Regions from separate parts of the Oceanobacillus sp. GQ8 genome, predicted to be linked through region 2. Evidence: predicted binding sites of a transcription regulator. Region 2 holds the regulator's gene; each other region holds the start of a gene.
What was found. Region 2 encodes LexA, which represses DNA repair genes until DNA is damaged. Its sites were predicted from a motif close to CGAACATATGTTCG; they were not measured.
Positions count from the first base shown of each region.

Region 1: AC6CHS_RS13555 (YhjD family protein) is a predicted target of LexA. The motif match lies at 2,299-2,312, and genes of this name have one in related genera.
Region 3: uvrB (excinuclease ABC subunit UvrB) is a predicted target of LexA. The motif match lies at 2,738-2,751, and genes of this name have one in related genera.

Region 1 covers NZ_JCAXEV010000004.1:212,457-217,753, reverse strand. Annotated here, with positions in the region: gene AC6CHS_RS13565 (long-chain-fatty-acid--CoA ligase) at 1-1,192, shown strand, start outside; gene AC6CHS_RS13560 (competence protein ComK) at 1,418-1,945, shown strand; gene AC6CHS_RS13555 (YhjD family protein) at 1,893-2,282, opposite strand; gene AC6CHS_RS13550 (TVP38/TMEM64 family protein) at 2,668-3,324, shown strand; gene lepB (signal peptidase I) at 3,383-3,934, shown strand; gene addB (helicase-exonuclease AddAB subunit AddB) at 4,236-5,297, shown strand, end outside.
Region 2 covers NZ_JCAXEV010000001.1:615,299-620,595, forward strand. Annotated here, with positions in the region: gene tkt (transketolase) at 1-6, opposite strand, end outside; gene AC6CHS_RS03305 (DUF896 domain-containing protein) at 140-373, opposite strand; gene AC6CHS_RS03310 (YneB family resolvase-like protein) at 585-1,223, opposite strand; gene lexA (transcriptional repressor LexA) at 1,511-2,134, shown strand; gene AC6CHS_RS03320 (amidohydrolase) at 2,229-3,509, opposite strand; gene AC6CHS_RS03325 (AbgT family transporter) at 3,525-5,036, opposite strand; gene AC6CHS_RS03330 (M20 family metallopeptidase) at 5,087-5,297, opposite strand, start outside.
Region 3 covers NZ_JCAXEV010000003.1:542,471-547,767, reverse strand. Annotated here, with positions in the region: gene uvrA (excinuclease ABC subunit UvrA) at 1-566, opposite strand, end outside; gene uvrB (excinuclease ABC subunit UvrB) at 574-2,556, opposite strand; gene AC6CHS_RS11510 (MGDG synthase family glycosyltransferase) at 2,856-3,962, opposite strand; gene AC6CHS_RS11505 (metallophosphoesterase) at 4,055-4,873, shown strand; gene AC6CHS_RS11500 (YkoP family protein) at 4,867-5,297, opposite strand, start outside.

The sequences.
Region 1 (5,297 bases), on a different contig from region 2:
TCAAGATTTACCTAGTGTAAAACATTATATTTCCTGTGATTCAGGAGCTGGGATAACAGTACAGGAAAATTTATTACTACCAATAATGAAAACGTTTTCTGAACTGGTGGGAAAAGGCGAAGGGGATTTCGAGAGGCCGGTATTAGATGATGAAGATACGGCAATTATTCTGTACACCTCTGGTACGACAGGGAAGCCTAAAGGTGCTGTTCTCTCTCACGGAAATATTTATTCAAATGCCAAGGACGTAGCAGATTATCTAGGGATTAATGGGAAAGACCGCATGATTGCAGCTCTCCCAATGTTCCATGTTTTCTGTTTGACTGTATCGCTAAATGCGCCATTGATGAATGGAGGCACCATTCTAATTATCCCTAAATTTTCACCCGCGGATGTACTACGTGTAGCCAATGAAAGGGAAGCTACCGTTTTTGCTGGTGTACCGACAATGTATAATTATCTTTTACAGGCTGTTAAAGGGCAGAGACCAAAATTCGGAAAGGTTCGTCTATGTATTTCTGGTGGTGCCGCAATGCCGGTATCTTTATTGGAGGCATTTGAAGAAACATTTCAAATCCAATTATCAGAAGGTTATGGTTTATCTGAGGCGTCTCCCGTTACCTGTTTTAACCCAATTGATCGTCCCCGGAAAGCTGGCTCAATTGGAACGAGCATCTGGAATGTGGAAAATAAAGTGGTCGATTTGTTTGGTGAGGAAGTGGAAACAGGTGAGGTGGGTGAACTCATTGTGCGTGGACCTAATGTCATGAAGGGCTATTATAAAATGCCTGAGGAAACAGAGGTAGCTTTAATGGATGGCTGGCTTTATACCGGGGATATGGCACGGGTTGATGAAGACGGTTATTTTTATATTGTCGATCGAAAAAAGGATATGATCCTTGTTGGAGGATATAACGTGTATCCAAGGGAGGTAGAAGAAGTCCTTTATACACATCCAAATGTCATAGAAGTTGCGGTGATAGGGGAGCCTCATCCCGAGAGTGGAGAGTCTGTGACTTGCTTTGCCGTAGTTGATGATCCAGAGATCAGCGAAAAAGATTTAATAGACTTTTCTAAAGACCATCTTGTTAACTATAAAATTCCAACAAGAATTGAATTTCTTGAAGAACTCCCGAAAAACACAACTGGAAAGATACTAAGAAGAAGTCTCAAAAGTAGCGTAAATAGTTAAATGAGACAGAATAATTGAGAAGATAATTGTAACTATAACTTTAAAAATGAACAATGATAAATAAATAACAGTCTCTGTGGCAAATATAGCGGCAGGGACTATTATTATGGATAAAATTTAAATTTTTCTCATAAATTGGTCTTAATGTCTTTATTTATTTGTAATAGTTTGGTAGATTTATTATTAAGCCACTTTCTTTCACTGTTTAGTGAAAGGATGATATGTATGTTTTTTAATGAAGACATCTACGCTCCTACACCTGAAATTACCCCACTCACAATGGCTCTCCTAACTGAAGAGGATGCAGCCGGTAACCTTGTCACTTATGTAATGGAAGAACAGAATGATTATACAGTGGCAGTACCTGCAAGCAAAGTAATGGACCATGCCTGTAAATTCTTTGGGTCCAGTCTAAAAGGAAGACAGGATGGGACACGCGATATTTGTGGAATTACCCATAAGGCCCCTATCTCCGTAGATCCTCTCAGTGGCATGTACTTCTTTCCTACTACTTCACCATCAAGTAAACAATGTTCCTGGATTGCCCATTCGCATATTGATCATATTCTTGACGCCGCAGGGCAGGGAACAGAGATTATGTTCAAGAATGGAAAAAAAGTGAATTTATCTGTTTCCTATGGTTCCATGCTAAACCAGGTTCAGCGCACAGCCCAATTCCGATATTTGCTAGATAATCGCATTAGGTTTTTGCAGAAACAGGTTTCGGAAAAGGCGGCAGAGACTTTTGCATAAGCTCCTGTATAATAGCATGCACCTTTTTACGAATCGCTGGGTTAAAATAATTCCGTTTTTCCTCTCTGCCCTGGCAAATAAAGAGAAAGGAAGAGAAGGAATCATTTTTGTGTAAGGTCACCACCTCTATTTTCCTTTTATTCATTTGTGTACGTAGCTCCCTCCGTTCGGCACTTGCTACTGTCGTCATGGTCTCCAAAAGCTCCATATAGGGTTCCTTAATTTTAAACGCACCTCTTTCAATATGCTGTATATCCTGTTGTATCACCACGATCGCCATTGAAAGAAATAGAAATCGTGAGGCTATATGCCGCTCTTCCTCTGTAAGATAGCGCATGGTCTCCCCTCCGAATAGAACATTTGTTCCTCTATTATATGTTAAAATGAAGAAAAAATACAACCAAATTATTAAAGCAGGAAAGAAAGTGGCTGTTTTCCTTTTTATACCTATGCATTTTACGTCGTTTCCATTAAAATAAAAGTAGAAATAGGCATATAAATGGAGGTTATGCAACCATTTGTATGGGAATAGTGACATAGTAGAAGAAACTATACGGACTAGGTAAACATATTTATCTCGCCTATACTGGGCAGTAAGGTTTCCACTTCAAGAATTCGAGGGATCAACTACCAGTAAAGGTTCATTCAACTAACTTTGGCGGGGGAGGTAAGAACCCTACCTAAGAAGTTTCATTTTATACATAATGAGGAGATTTCACTAAATGGACGCCATAAACACTGCACTAACTGATTGGAGAATGATGTTTGAAGAAGACAGGTTGGATGAATACATCATGCACCTGCTCGGCGAATACGAACAGCTTGGCCCACTACCAGGTATTTTATTACCTTTCATAGAAGCATTTCTTCCCTTTTTGCCTCTCGTCGTATTTGTCTTTGCAAATGCTGCTGCCTATGGATTGCTTGAGGGATTTTTATTATCCTGGGCTGGTTCAAGTCTCGGAGCTATTCTTGTTTTTTTGATAATCCGAAAGCTCGGGAAAAGGTCTTTTTTTGGGAAAATCAGAAAGAATAAACAAGTGAAAAAAGTTACAACATGGCTGGAAAGGCATGGATTCGGACCTCTATTTTTGCTGACCTGCTTTCCGTTTTCCCCGTCTGCTGTAATTAATGTGGTTGCAGGTCTATCGAAAATTAGTATTCAACAGTTCGTCCTTGCTGTGCTTTTAGGTAAATCGGTTATGATCTTTTCCCTAGCGTATATCGGTTCAAGTATCACGGAGTTTGCTAAAAATCCAATGCGTACTATTATTGTAGGAAGTTGTATTGCCATTTTTTGGATCGTGGGGAAAATTATCGAAAAAAGTCTGGAAAAGAAGGCGCTGCTAAAAGAAGCGAAGGAACTTGAAAACGATTAAAACACCGCCAAACAGGGTATGAATATGATAGAAGAAAAACCCTGGAGGCTTAATTACGATGAAAAAATGGAGACTTCGTAAGCTAATCCCCGTAATATTGATCGTAGCAGTGTTGGTTATAGGATTACGCTCTTTACTGTTCGCTAGCTATGTAGTTGATGGTGAATCCATGCAACCAACCCTTTATGATGGAAATCTGCTTATGGTAAATAAAGTAATTTATGATTTGACACAGGCCGAACGTTTTGATGTCATTGTATTTCATGCAAATGAGGAAGAGGATTACGTGAAAAGGGTGGTCGGCCTACCCGGTGATGAAATTTCCTATGAGAATGATAAACTTTACATTAACGGCAAATACGTGGAGGAGCCATTTCTCGAGTCATATGTAAAGGCAAGTGAAACAAAACCGTATACGTCAGATTTTACATTAGACGAAGTTACGGGTGAAAAAGTAGTGCCTAAAGGAAAGCTTTTCGTTATGGGAGATAACAGGCAGGATAGTCTTGACGGTAGAGCGTTTGGTTTTATCTCGCAAGAACAACTTGTTGGGAAAGTAGATATTAAATATTGGCCATTGAACAAAACAAGTTTAAGTCTTGGCAAATAGCTAGGAGCTTCCATCTTTGGTAAAATAGAAGGTGGAAGCTTTTTAAGTTATCCTTTAGATAAATTGGACGGATTGTTTTAGGAAATTTAATATAGAGGGCTGTGTATTATGACCAGCCCTTTTCTTAATATGAGAGTTTTACGCTAGTGTTTACACAATGTAAAAACATAATTTATAGCTAGGAAGCCATGACGACTTAGTTGAACTTTTGTAATTGCAAGGATAAGGAAAACATACACATTCGCTAAAAGAGGAGCGAACGCGGTTTTATCTAATAAATAGAAAATGGGGGAGAAGAATTATGGGACTCCGATTTTTAGCAGGAAGAGCGGGCACAGGAAAAAGTGGTAGAACGATAGACGAGATAAAAGCGAAACTACAGGAAGACCCACAGGGATCGCCTATTTTTTATATTGTGCCAGACCAAATGACATTTCAGCAGGAATATGAGTTATTCCATGATAAGGAGATGGTTGGCAGTATCCGCGCACAGGTTTCTAGCTTTTCTAGACTAGCCTGGCGTGTATTTCAAGAAACGGGGGGCGGAACTAGACAATTTATTAGCTCTGTTGGCGTACAGATGATGCTGCGTAAGATTATTGAGGAGAAACAGGGTGACTGGCGTGTCTTTCAAAAGGCCATTGAAAAACAGGGCTTTTTAAAACAACTGGAAGTTATGATCACGGAATTCAAGCGTTATAACATTACCCCTGAATCCCTTCATCGGCAAATGGATGACATCAACCAATATGTTCATAAAGAGCCCGGAGAAGAAGCACTTGTTAACAAATTAGATGATCTTCAATATATTTATGAAAAATTAGTTACCGCACTGCAAGAAAATTATATAGACAGCGAAGACCAGCTCCAGCTTCTAGCAGATAAAATCCATGAAGCTGCTTCTTTAAAGCAGGCGGAAATCTATATTGATGGCTTTCACCAATTCACTCCGAATGAGCTAAGGGTCGTTGAGGCATTGATGAAGCAATGCAAACGGGTGACCATCGCTCTAACGGTCGACCGTCCCGAGGAGACGGAGATTTCGGAACTAAGCTTGTTCTATCAAACGACCGAAACGTATCACGTAGTGAAGCAGATAGCAGAAGAGAACGGAATTGTTCAGGAAGAAACGGTTGTGTTAGAACCGAAGTATGGAAGATTTCAAAGTCGGCCATATTTTGCCCATTTAGAACGTCATTTTGATACTAGACCAGCTCCCAGCTACGATGGAGACGTTCCGATTAAAATTAGGGAAGCAGTTCATCCACGGGTTGAAGTAGAGGGAGCAGCACAGGAGATCATACGTCTTGTAAGAGAAGAAAACTATCGCTATCAGGACCTCGCTGTTTTCCTGCGTGAGACA
Region 2 (5,297 bases):
TGACATATTGTTTAACCCCTTTCAAAAATAACTACTGGTTGTTTCCTCCTCATTCTATAACGAAACCCATCCAGGAACAAGTTAAAACGGATAGGCTTCCTTATAAAAAGGGTGATTTTTGTCGTAGTATGGTACAAAATTAATGTTTCTTATTTCTCTCTTGCAAGTCTTTCACTTTTTTTGGTGTAACATCGTTTCCTTTAGGATCTACTACTGTCATGGATTTAAACTGGTTTTTAAAAGAGCTTCTTACATTGTTTAGATATTCTTCACGGAGCTCTTTTTGTTCTTGTTTCTCTTTCTCAGTTAAACCTGTATCTTTAGCCTTTTTTGCCAGTGAATTAATTCGCTCAATTTTATCCTGAGATAACATGGCTCTACCTCCTTTTCAATTATCTATTACACAAGTCTAAATACCCTTTTGGCTTTTACAAACTTCCTCGTCGTAATTGCGCCAACGTCTTGGGCTATTTAAGATCTTATTAAGCTTTATCTTTTAAAAAATCTATTTTACTTCTGAATACAACAAAAAACAAGAGCCATTAGCTCCTGCTTATTTATTTTACGCCTATTAAGGCTTATATTCAAGTATCTTGCAGTTCCTTATACCTCCGATGGACCGTCGCTTTTGAAACAGGGTAACCCATTCCATTTAATGTACTCGTAATCTCTTCAAATGTCAGTTTTTTCTCTCTAAGTCTAACCACTTCTTCTATAGGAAAGTCAACTCTATCACGCCCTGGCGCATGATGCTGGTTTTTGAGATTATCAGCAGGATTATATCCTTGTTCTACTGCGCGTCTCATTCCTCTTTTAATCTTTGCATTGTGAATTTTCCGCTGGTATTCTTCCACTATCCCAACAATTTGCAAAACCATAGAGTCTGATTCTGATAGTTCAAGCTTCCCATCATGCATTGCTGTATATACATCTATACGGAGCTTTTGAAGCTGATGGAACAACGCAATTTTGGTATTCCCACGCCCTAGTCTAGTTTCATCCTGGATGAGTAGACAGTCAGCATCTTTAGCTGCAAATATATCGAGCATCTCAAATATTCCATTTCGCTCTATTTCATAGCCACTCTTCTGTTCTTCTATACAAGCTATTACATTAAAATTATAGCGTTCTGCTAATCCCGTTAGCTCTATTTTTTGTCTAGCAAGAGAGGTCTCTTGGGTATGTTTGTCGGTACTCACGCGACAGTAGATAATTGCATTCAACACGCTTACTCCTTCTTAAACCATTTAACTCGTAATCATAGTAAAGTACAGGAATCCCAGCGTCAAGGCAAAGGCAACTATATAAAACAAATCCGTTTTTGTAAGTTTACTAAACATAGTCTCATTCCCTCCTTCTCTAAATAGGAACCTTTGTTCGCTTATTTGTAATTTTAATTATAGCAGAACATATGATCCTGTCAAGACTTTTTCTCGAACGAATGTTTGCTTTATGTGGAATCAAATGGTAAACTATTAATAATTAATCTTATGGGCGAGGTGAAACATTTATGTCAAAACTATCAAAACGTCAGCAAATGATTTTAGATTATATTAAAGACGAAGTAACAAAAAAAGGATATCCGCCTTCCGTCCGGGAAATTGCCGAAGCTGTTGGACTTGCCTCAAGTTCTACAGTGCATGGACATTTATCTAGAATTGAAAGCAAAGGATACATTCGACGAGATCCGACTAAGCCAAGAGCAATTGAAATACTTGATTTGTCGGAAGGAAACAATATCCCAAGAGAAGAAGCTCGCTATGCTCCTGTAATCGGGAAAGTAACAGCAGGCCTACCTATTACAGCAGTTGAAAACATCGAGGAATTCATTCCTCTACCAACCACAAGTGCCGGACCTGATGATAATCTTTTCGTATTGGTTATCGAAGGGGAAAGTATGATTGAAGCAGGAATACTTGATGGGGATATGGTTATCGTGAAACAGCAGAACACCGCACAAAACAGTGATATAGTTGTTGCGATGACAGATGAAAACGAAGCGACAGTGAAAAGGTTCTTTAAAGAAAAAGACCATATTCGCCTCCAGCCTGAGAATGCAACGATGGATCCGCTTCTATATGATAATGTAACTATACTAGGTAAAGTAATTGGCTTATATCGTAATATTCATTAAATAGCGCAACGCATAGTATCATGCACTCGTCTTTCGATCATGCCAAATATCTTTTTCTCACAATAAAAAAACAGCTGCCTCGAGGGCAGCTGTTTTATTGTTCCATTATTACTTTGGCTGATTGGAAAAGAATTTTAACAGCAGGCAATAACGTGTCTTCTTTAATATCAAATTTCTCATTATGATGCCCTGCAGTCAGTTCTGTTCCGAATACACAGTAGGTTGCCTTTCCGCCGTTTTTCTGCACTTCGTTCATAAAATAGGTCGCATCCTCTGATCCTCCTGGTGTGTTATCCTCCAGTCGACTTTTTTCAATATCTGGGGATAATTCGGCACATTGGTGGAGGATACCTGCTAGGTCCAACGAACATTTACAGCTTAGTGCCTCGCCTACTGTTTCAATCTTATGTTCTACTTGGTACATGGTAGCCGCTCCACTGACGATAGATGTCACCTGTTCTTTCACATAATCATTTATTTCAGAAGTCTCTCCTCGCGTTTCCACTTTCATGCTAGCATGGTTGGCAATTATATTTCTACCTGCACCAGCTTCTAGCTGCCCAACGTTTATCCTGGTAGCTCCTCCTGAATGGCGTGATATACCATGAAGGCTTAGCACACTAGCGGCTGCTGCTAAGAGTGCATTCTTCCCTTGTTCAGGACTACCTCCGGCATGTGCTGCAGTACCACTATAGGTGATATCTAACTTGGAGGTCGCAAGAAAACCACTATTGGCGGCAACGAACTGCTTATGCGGAACACCGACCCCAATATGGGTAGCGACGAAATAATCCACATCTTCCACTACATTTGCAGCTGCCATAGCTTTTGCTCCACGTGTACCTTCCTCAGCTGGTTGAAATATTAATTTTATTTTCCCCTTAAGTTGGTCCTTATTTTCAATAAGCAAAGTGGCCAGGCCTAAACCCATCGCGGTGTGGGAGTCATGACCGCAGGCATGCATTTTCCCGTGAACTTTTGAGCTGAATCCTTCATTGCGCGGGAAATGCTCGTTACTGTTTGACTCTAAAATATCCAATGCATCCATATCAAATCGATATGCAATGACAGGACCTTTCTTACCTGTATCTAGTGTGGCAACTATTCCTGTATAGCCTTCAGAAAAGAGATGAAGATAATCACCAATTGCCCCATTTTTCTGTGCCCATTGATAATGTTTCTTTGTTTCCTCCTCAGTTGGTTTTCCCATACAGTCTGCCTTTGACATAACTTCCTTTCCCATTTTCAATTGGAAACCAAGCTCATCTAAAATAGAGGCTACAATAGACGCTGTTCTCATTTCCAAAAAACCTGTTTCAGGATATTGGTGGAAATCTCGGCGCCACTTAATTAATTTATCTCCTAATTGTTGCATACTGCTCTCCTCCTTTTATAAGAACGGGTATATTCCTGGACCAAATGGTAGACCTGAATAGTAAAATACCAGAATTAATATAATCCAAGTAGTTAAAAACGCAATACTATACGGTAGCATTAATGAAATATAAGTACCTATACTAGCTTTTTTATCGTATTTTTTCATAAACGCCAAAATAATAACCATATACGGAAACAATGGTGTAATAATATTTGTTGAGGAATCTGCCACCCTGTACGCAACTTGCGTAAAGGCCGGATGATAACCGAGTTGCATAAACATAGGAATAAACACCGGGGCTTCAATTGCCCACTTGGCAGACCCTGAAGTGATCAGGAAGTTCATTAATGCAGTAAATATGATATAGCCAATAATCAACCAAATACCTGTAAAATTAATATCCTTTAGATAATCAGCGCCATTAACGGCTACCCATGTTCCTAAATTCGACCAATTAAAATATGCAATAAACTGTGCAATAGCAAATACTAGAACAATATAACTTGACATGTCCTTCATAGAATCTGCCATATAGTCACTAACATCCTTACCAGTCTTAATTTTCCCTACTGTTATACCAAAGGTAACAGCTACAATGATAAAGAAAAATAGCACAATAGGAATAATCCCGTCTAAGAATGGCGAGGGTACAATACTACCATCTTCACCTCTTAATGGGCTGTTTGGTAAAGAAATAACAATGACGATAAGTGCAATGTAGGAAAGCCCAGCAATGATCGAATTTCGGAATCCTTTGCCACCATTCTGTAACTCTTCATTCCCCTCATCTTCAACTGCTTCGCCTTTATATTTGCCCAGTCTTGGTTCAACAAATTTAGTAGTTATGAGTCCACCAATAACCGTCATAACAAAAACAGATACAATATTAAAGTACCAGTTATCGACCGGGGTTACTACCATCGACTCGTCCACAATGGCTGCGGCCTCTGTTGAAATGCCTGCTAGTAATGCATCTGTCCCTGCAATAAAGATATTTGCTGTAAATCCTGCACCGGCCCCAGCAAAGCCTGCAGCTAATCCAGCTAATGGATGGCGTCCAACTTTATAAAATACCATCGCAGCAAGTGGTGGTATCAATACAACTGCAGCGTCAGAGGCAAGGTTTCCAAGAATCCCTACAAATACTACCGTATAAGTAACTAAACTTGGAGGTGAGCTTAAGATTGTTTTTCTGATGGCATAATCCATCAGTCCAACTTTTTCAGCTAGGCCAATTCCTAGCATCATAACAAGAACAAGTCCCAGTGGAGCAAAACCTGTAAAGTTATCAAGCATGGAAGTCAAGATAAACTGCAAGCCTTCACCTGATAGCAAATTTTGAATCTCTAGTTCTTCCCCTGTACCTGGATGCACAACGGAAGCGTTAAATAAACTAAATATATAGGAAACAACGATCATTAATAGTGATAAACCAATAAATAATATAAACGGATCCGGCAGCTTATTTCCTACCTTTTCCACCAAATCTAAAAATCTTTGAAATAAACCACGCCTCTTTTCCATAATATCCCTCGCATTCTATACTAATATTACGATCTATCTATTTGAAAAGCCTATTTCTCATGCAACTTTGAAGGATATACACCCTCAGGAATAGGATTGCTGTATGGATTGGCTTTCTTAAATGCCTCAAATTCTTCTTTTATGTTTTGCAGGTCTTCTGGGCTATCAAACAGCTGAATACCAGCTAAGGCCATTGTTTCTGCGGCACGGAACATACCGTTTAGTGCATAGTTTCTTAATCCTTGTGTTGTCATTTGCCAT
Region 3 (5,297 bases), on a different contig from region 2:
GAAACCTCGCGCATTTCCTTGTCAACACGGATACGTACATACCCCTCTTGTCGAAGCTTTTCGAGCGTTTTAACATGCTCTCCTTTACGACCAGATACAACAGGCGCAAGAATTTGCAATTTCGTTCTCTCAGGATATTCCAATATGCGGTCTACCATCTGTTGCACTGTTTGAGAGGTGATCTCAACACCATGGTTCGGACAAACAGGATGCCCCACACGGGCATAAAGCAACCGTAAATAATCATAAATCTCCGTAACCGTTCCAACCGTTGACCGCGGGTTCTTACTCGTTGTTTTTTGATCAATTGAAATGGCTGGAGAGAGACCTTCGATTGCGTCAACATCTGGTTTATCCATCTGGCCTAAAAACTGTCGTGCATAGGCGGAAAGTGATTCGACATATCTGCGTTGTCCTTCAGCATAGATGGTATCGAAGGCAAGGGAGGACTTTCCGGATCCTGACAGTCCTGTCATGACTACAAGTTTGTTTTTAGGAATTGTTACATCAATGTTTTTTAAATTATGGGCCCTTGCTCCTTGAATCTGGATTGATTTACTAGGCATTTTACCATCACCTTCCTGCTTTAAGTTCTAGTATCACATCACGAAGCTCAGCTGCTTTTTCAAAATCAAGCGACTTGGCAGCTTCCTTCATTTCCTTTTCCATCTGACCGATTACTTTTTCTTTCTCGTCTTTGGATAGCTTGGTTAAGCTCTTTGCTTTGCTTTCATATTCTGGCTGATCTTCTGCAGCAATCGTAGCGCGAATAACGTCCCGCACCTCTTTTTTAATGGTTGTCGGGGTTATGCCCTGCTCCTCATTATATGCCTGCTGCTTTTCCCGACGTCGATTGGTTTCGCTAATTGCGATATCCATTGATTTTGTCACTTTATCAGCATACATAATAACCCGACCGTTTTCATTACGAGCCGCCCGGCCCATTGTCTGTATCAAAGACCGCTCTGAACGAAGGAATCCTTCTTTATCCGCATCTAGGATTGCGACGAGCGATACCTCAGGAATATCAAGCCCTTCACGAAGTAGGTTAATTCCTATAAGAACATCATATTTCCCAACGCGAAGATCTCGAATAATCTCAATACGCTCCAGTGTCTTTATCTCTGAATGCAGATAGGCTACTTTAATGCCAATTTCTTTCATATAATCCGTAAGGTCTTCTGACATTTTCTTCGTTAATGTCGTAACAAGGACACGTTCATTTTTTTCTGAGCGTATGTTGATTTCTGCTAGAAGATCATCAATCTGTCCATCTATTGGTCTTATTTCCACTTCAGGATCAAGTAGCCCTGTAGGTCTGATAATCTGCTCCGTCATTTGTGGTGAATGTTCTAGCTCGTAAGGCCCTGGGGTTGCAGAAACATAAACGAGTTGCTTCGTCTTTTCCTCGAACTCGCCAAACTTTAATGGTCGGTTATCCATTGCAGACGGCAATCGAAAGCCGTGATCTACTAACACTTGTTTTCTGGCTTGGTCTCCATTATACATTCCTCTTATTTGCGGAAGTGTAACATGGGATTCATCAACTACGACTAGGAAATCATCCGGAAAGAAATCGATGAGCGTATATGGTGTAGCTCCTTGCTCACGGAGTGTAAGATGTCTGGAATAGTTCTCGATTCCCGAACAAAAGCCCATTTCATTCATCATTTCCAAATCATAATGTGTTCGTTGTTCTAAGCGTTGCGCTTCCAATAGCTTGTCATTTTCACGTAACTCTGTTAGGCGTTCTTCTAATTCCTTTTCGATGTTTCTGATAGCTTTCTTCATTTTTTCTTCCCTTGTAACAAAGTGGGAAGCCGGGAAAATAGCAATATGCTCTCTGTCACCAATAATTTCGCCTGTTAATGCATCTACTTCACGTATACGATCAATTTCGTCTCCAAAAAATTCTACTCGAAGACAATGCTCTTCTTTTGAGGCTGGTATAATTTCCACAGAGTCCCCTCTTACCCTGAAGGTCCCGCGTTGAAAATTAATATCATTTCTTGCGTACTGAACATCAACAAGTTCGCGCAACAGCTGATCCCTTTCCTTCTCCATTCCTACCCGAAGAGAAAGAACGTGGCTTTTGTATTCTTCAGGAGAACCCAAGCCATAAATACACGATACACTGGCAACAACTAAAACATCATTTCGTTCAAATAAAGCTGATGTTGCCGAGTGACGAAGCTTATCAATTTCATCATTAATACTTGCATCTTTTTCGATGAATGTATCTGTGGAAGGTACATAGGCTTCTGGCTGATAATAATCATAATAGCTTACAAAATACTCTACTGCATTATTGGGAAAGAACTCTTTAAATTCACTATAGAGCTGACCGGCAAGTGTCTTATTGTGGGCAATTACTAATGTAGGACGGTTAATTTCCTTTACCACATTTGACATTGTAAATGTCTTCCCTGTCCCCGTAGCGCCTAGCAACGTCTGATGCCGCTGCCCCTTCATAATTTTATCTATAATTTCTTTAATCGCTTTAGGCTGGTCTCCGCCAGGCTCATAGCTTGATACTAATTCAAATGTATTGTTCACATTTTACCTCCGTTCACGTGATAATCTATCTAAAACTCTTATATTAAGAGGCTATTCCCAAAAAAAGTTGCCTACAATGCACTACTAGAACAACTAACAACAAAGAATTGAAAAAAGCCGAATATTCTTATATGGCCATATTTTTATTTTATCATACAACGTTGTAATTATAACATAAACACGAACAAATATTCGATATTTATGCTTTGCTTATCTTAGCATTATACCCTTTTTCCATAGTGAAATATCATAAAGCAGTAGATCATTGCTTTCTACCGTAAAAAACATTAGCTAGTTAGCTAATGTTCTTTATTCAATATATCTAGGATTATCTCACCCATATCTCGTTTATCAAGATTCTCGTGGTATTCTCCTACCCGTTGTCTATACCTCTGCATTGTTGTTTCATCTTCCAGGTAACTAACAATTTGCTCCTCCACAGTTTTATCACGCGACAAGGTCAGCATCAGACCATGCTTTTCCAATTCTTGCATATTAATTCTTTCCTGTCCTGGAAGTCCATGACTAACAAAAATCGGCTTTTGTTTCATCAGACACTCACTAATCGTGACCCCACCCGGTTTTGTTAGTACAGCGTCCACCTTGTCATACAAAGCGTTCATATCATGCTTACTGTTAATATAAGGTATAGGTATTAGCCGCTCATGTTTCCTTGCTAGAAGTTTTTTGTAAAGTTTACCATTGTTGCCGCAAAGAATATAGTAACAAATGGTTGAAGCCTCGTTTTGTGGTAGCAGCTTTTCCATTGATCCTGCCCCCATGTTTCCTCCCGTTACGAGCACAGCATAATTCCCAGTGTCTTTTCGATTGGGAACGGATTCTTTAAATACGGAATGGACCGGAATTCCAGTTAGGTAAATGCGTTCTTCATCTACCCCTAGTTGAATAAGGAAGTCTTTCACAGTATGGGATGGGACTAAATGATAGTCTATTCCGTTAATGCCCCATACTTTATTCACAAAAAAATCAGTGTATACATTTACTGTTATGGCATTTAATTTTCCCTTTTCCTTTAGCATAGACGTGATATTTGAAGGCAAAGCATGGGTGCAGAACAAGAGCGAGGGATTTTTACTAGCCAGTAGTTTTTGCATATATAGCTTAAAGAGAAGCTCATAATGTAGGTGGCGGCTACGCTTGGCAACATTTCGATATGCTAAATGGTAGTAAAGCCAATCATAAGAACTCGGAAAAAGATGGATCCATTTCATATAAAATGACGATACCAATTTTTCTACTGCTCCATAACTATAAGAAAGGATATCTACCTTGCTCGTATTTATATTTTCCTCTAGCTTAGCTGTTTCCTCCATTAGCGTGTCTGCTACATGATGATGTCCTGAAGCCATATTCATGAATGGTAGAAATAACGCTTTTTTCTCCATTTCCCTCAACTCCTCTGGCCTAATATATACCGCTAATTACCAATGATTTACCCACTTTTCGCATGATATAATAATGCAGGAGGCGATATACCATGACCTATCTAGCAATTGGCATTATACTAATCGTAACCTCGTTTTTATTCTATAAAGCATATATGAATACAAAGGATATTCAACTGAATAAAATAAATATTGACTCAGGAAAGGCAGCAAATCTTTCTTCCCTTTCTATTCTTCATTTATCAGATTTACACTTAGAGAACATCTCGATAACCCCTCAAGAATTAGAGCAAAAATTAATGGGTGAAACACCTGATCTTATAGCTCTCACAGGCGATTTTCTTGATAGAAAAAGGTCAATTCCGAAATTACGTCCTTATCTGCGTGTATTGCATAAATTACAGCCAAAGTACGGCATGTATGCTGTTTTAGGTAACCATGACTATGTATTGAAGGAAGATGACCTTACTCACTTAAAACGTACGCTGCTGGACTTTGACTGCACCGTTCTTCAAAATCAAAATAAAACGGTAAGAGTGGGCAATCAAGCACTAAATATTATTGGTATAGATGATTACAGCACAAATAGAAGTAATCTTGCACAAGCCTTTCATGATATTCCAACTGGCATGAATCTTGTTTTAACACATGACCCAACGATAGTTCTTGAAATGAATGAACAATCATTTGATTACCTACTTGCAGGACATTTTCATGGCGGCCAAATCTGCTATCCTAAAGCATATCACCTAGTAAAGATGGGAAAACTCGCTAGAAAAAATATTATCAAAGGATTGCATATGCAGCATGGAAGCCCTTTTTACATTAGTGAAGGATTAGGACAAACCGGTTTTAATATTCGAATAGGCAGTCGGCCGGAAATCACGTTTCATACAATTAAGGCCTACTGATACAATTGAAGTAAGTTTTGCTTTGACATAAACAAATAAATAGGATCCTTGTCCATACGCTTTTTCCCCGCCATTACATTAATGGGGATAAGCGTTATTTTTTTGTATGTGAGATATAACTTGCTATGAATGGGACTAATCTCAAAACCAAGTCGATTTACGCCACTATTTAAGAAGGTAATCCCGATTACCCCTTTAATTTGTTCACATTTCTGATGTGCTGATAGATATGCTGCGAGTCTTGGTAAGGATTGTTTCATCATATGATATATATATACCGCTCTTTTCATTTCACTAGTAACACCTTCAAGCTCTCTCAGCATCCTCACATTATGCAAATGAATTTTAAGTAACAGATCATTCTTCTGAATAATTGTTCCATCCTGCAAGATTATCTTCTTACCTTTGTAGCGAGTTAAGCGTA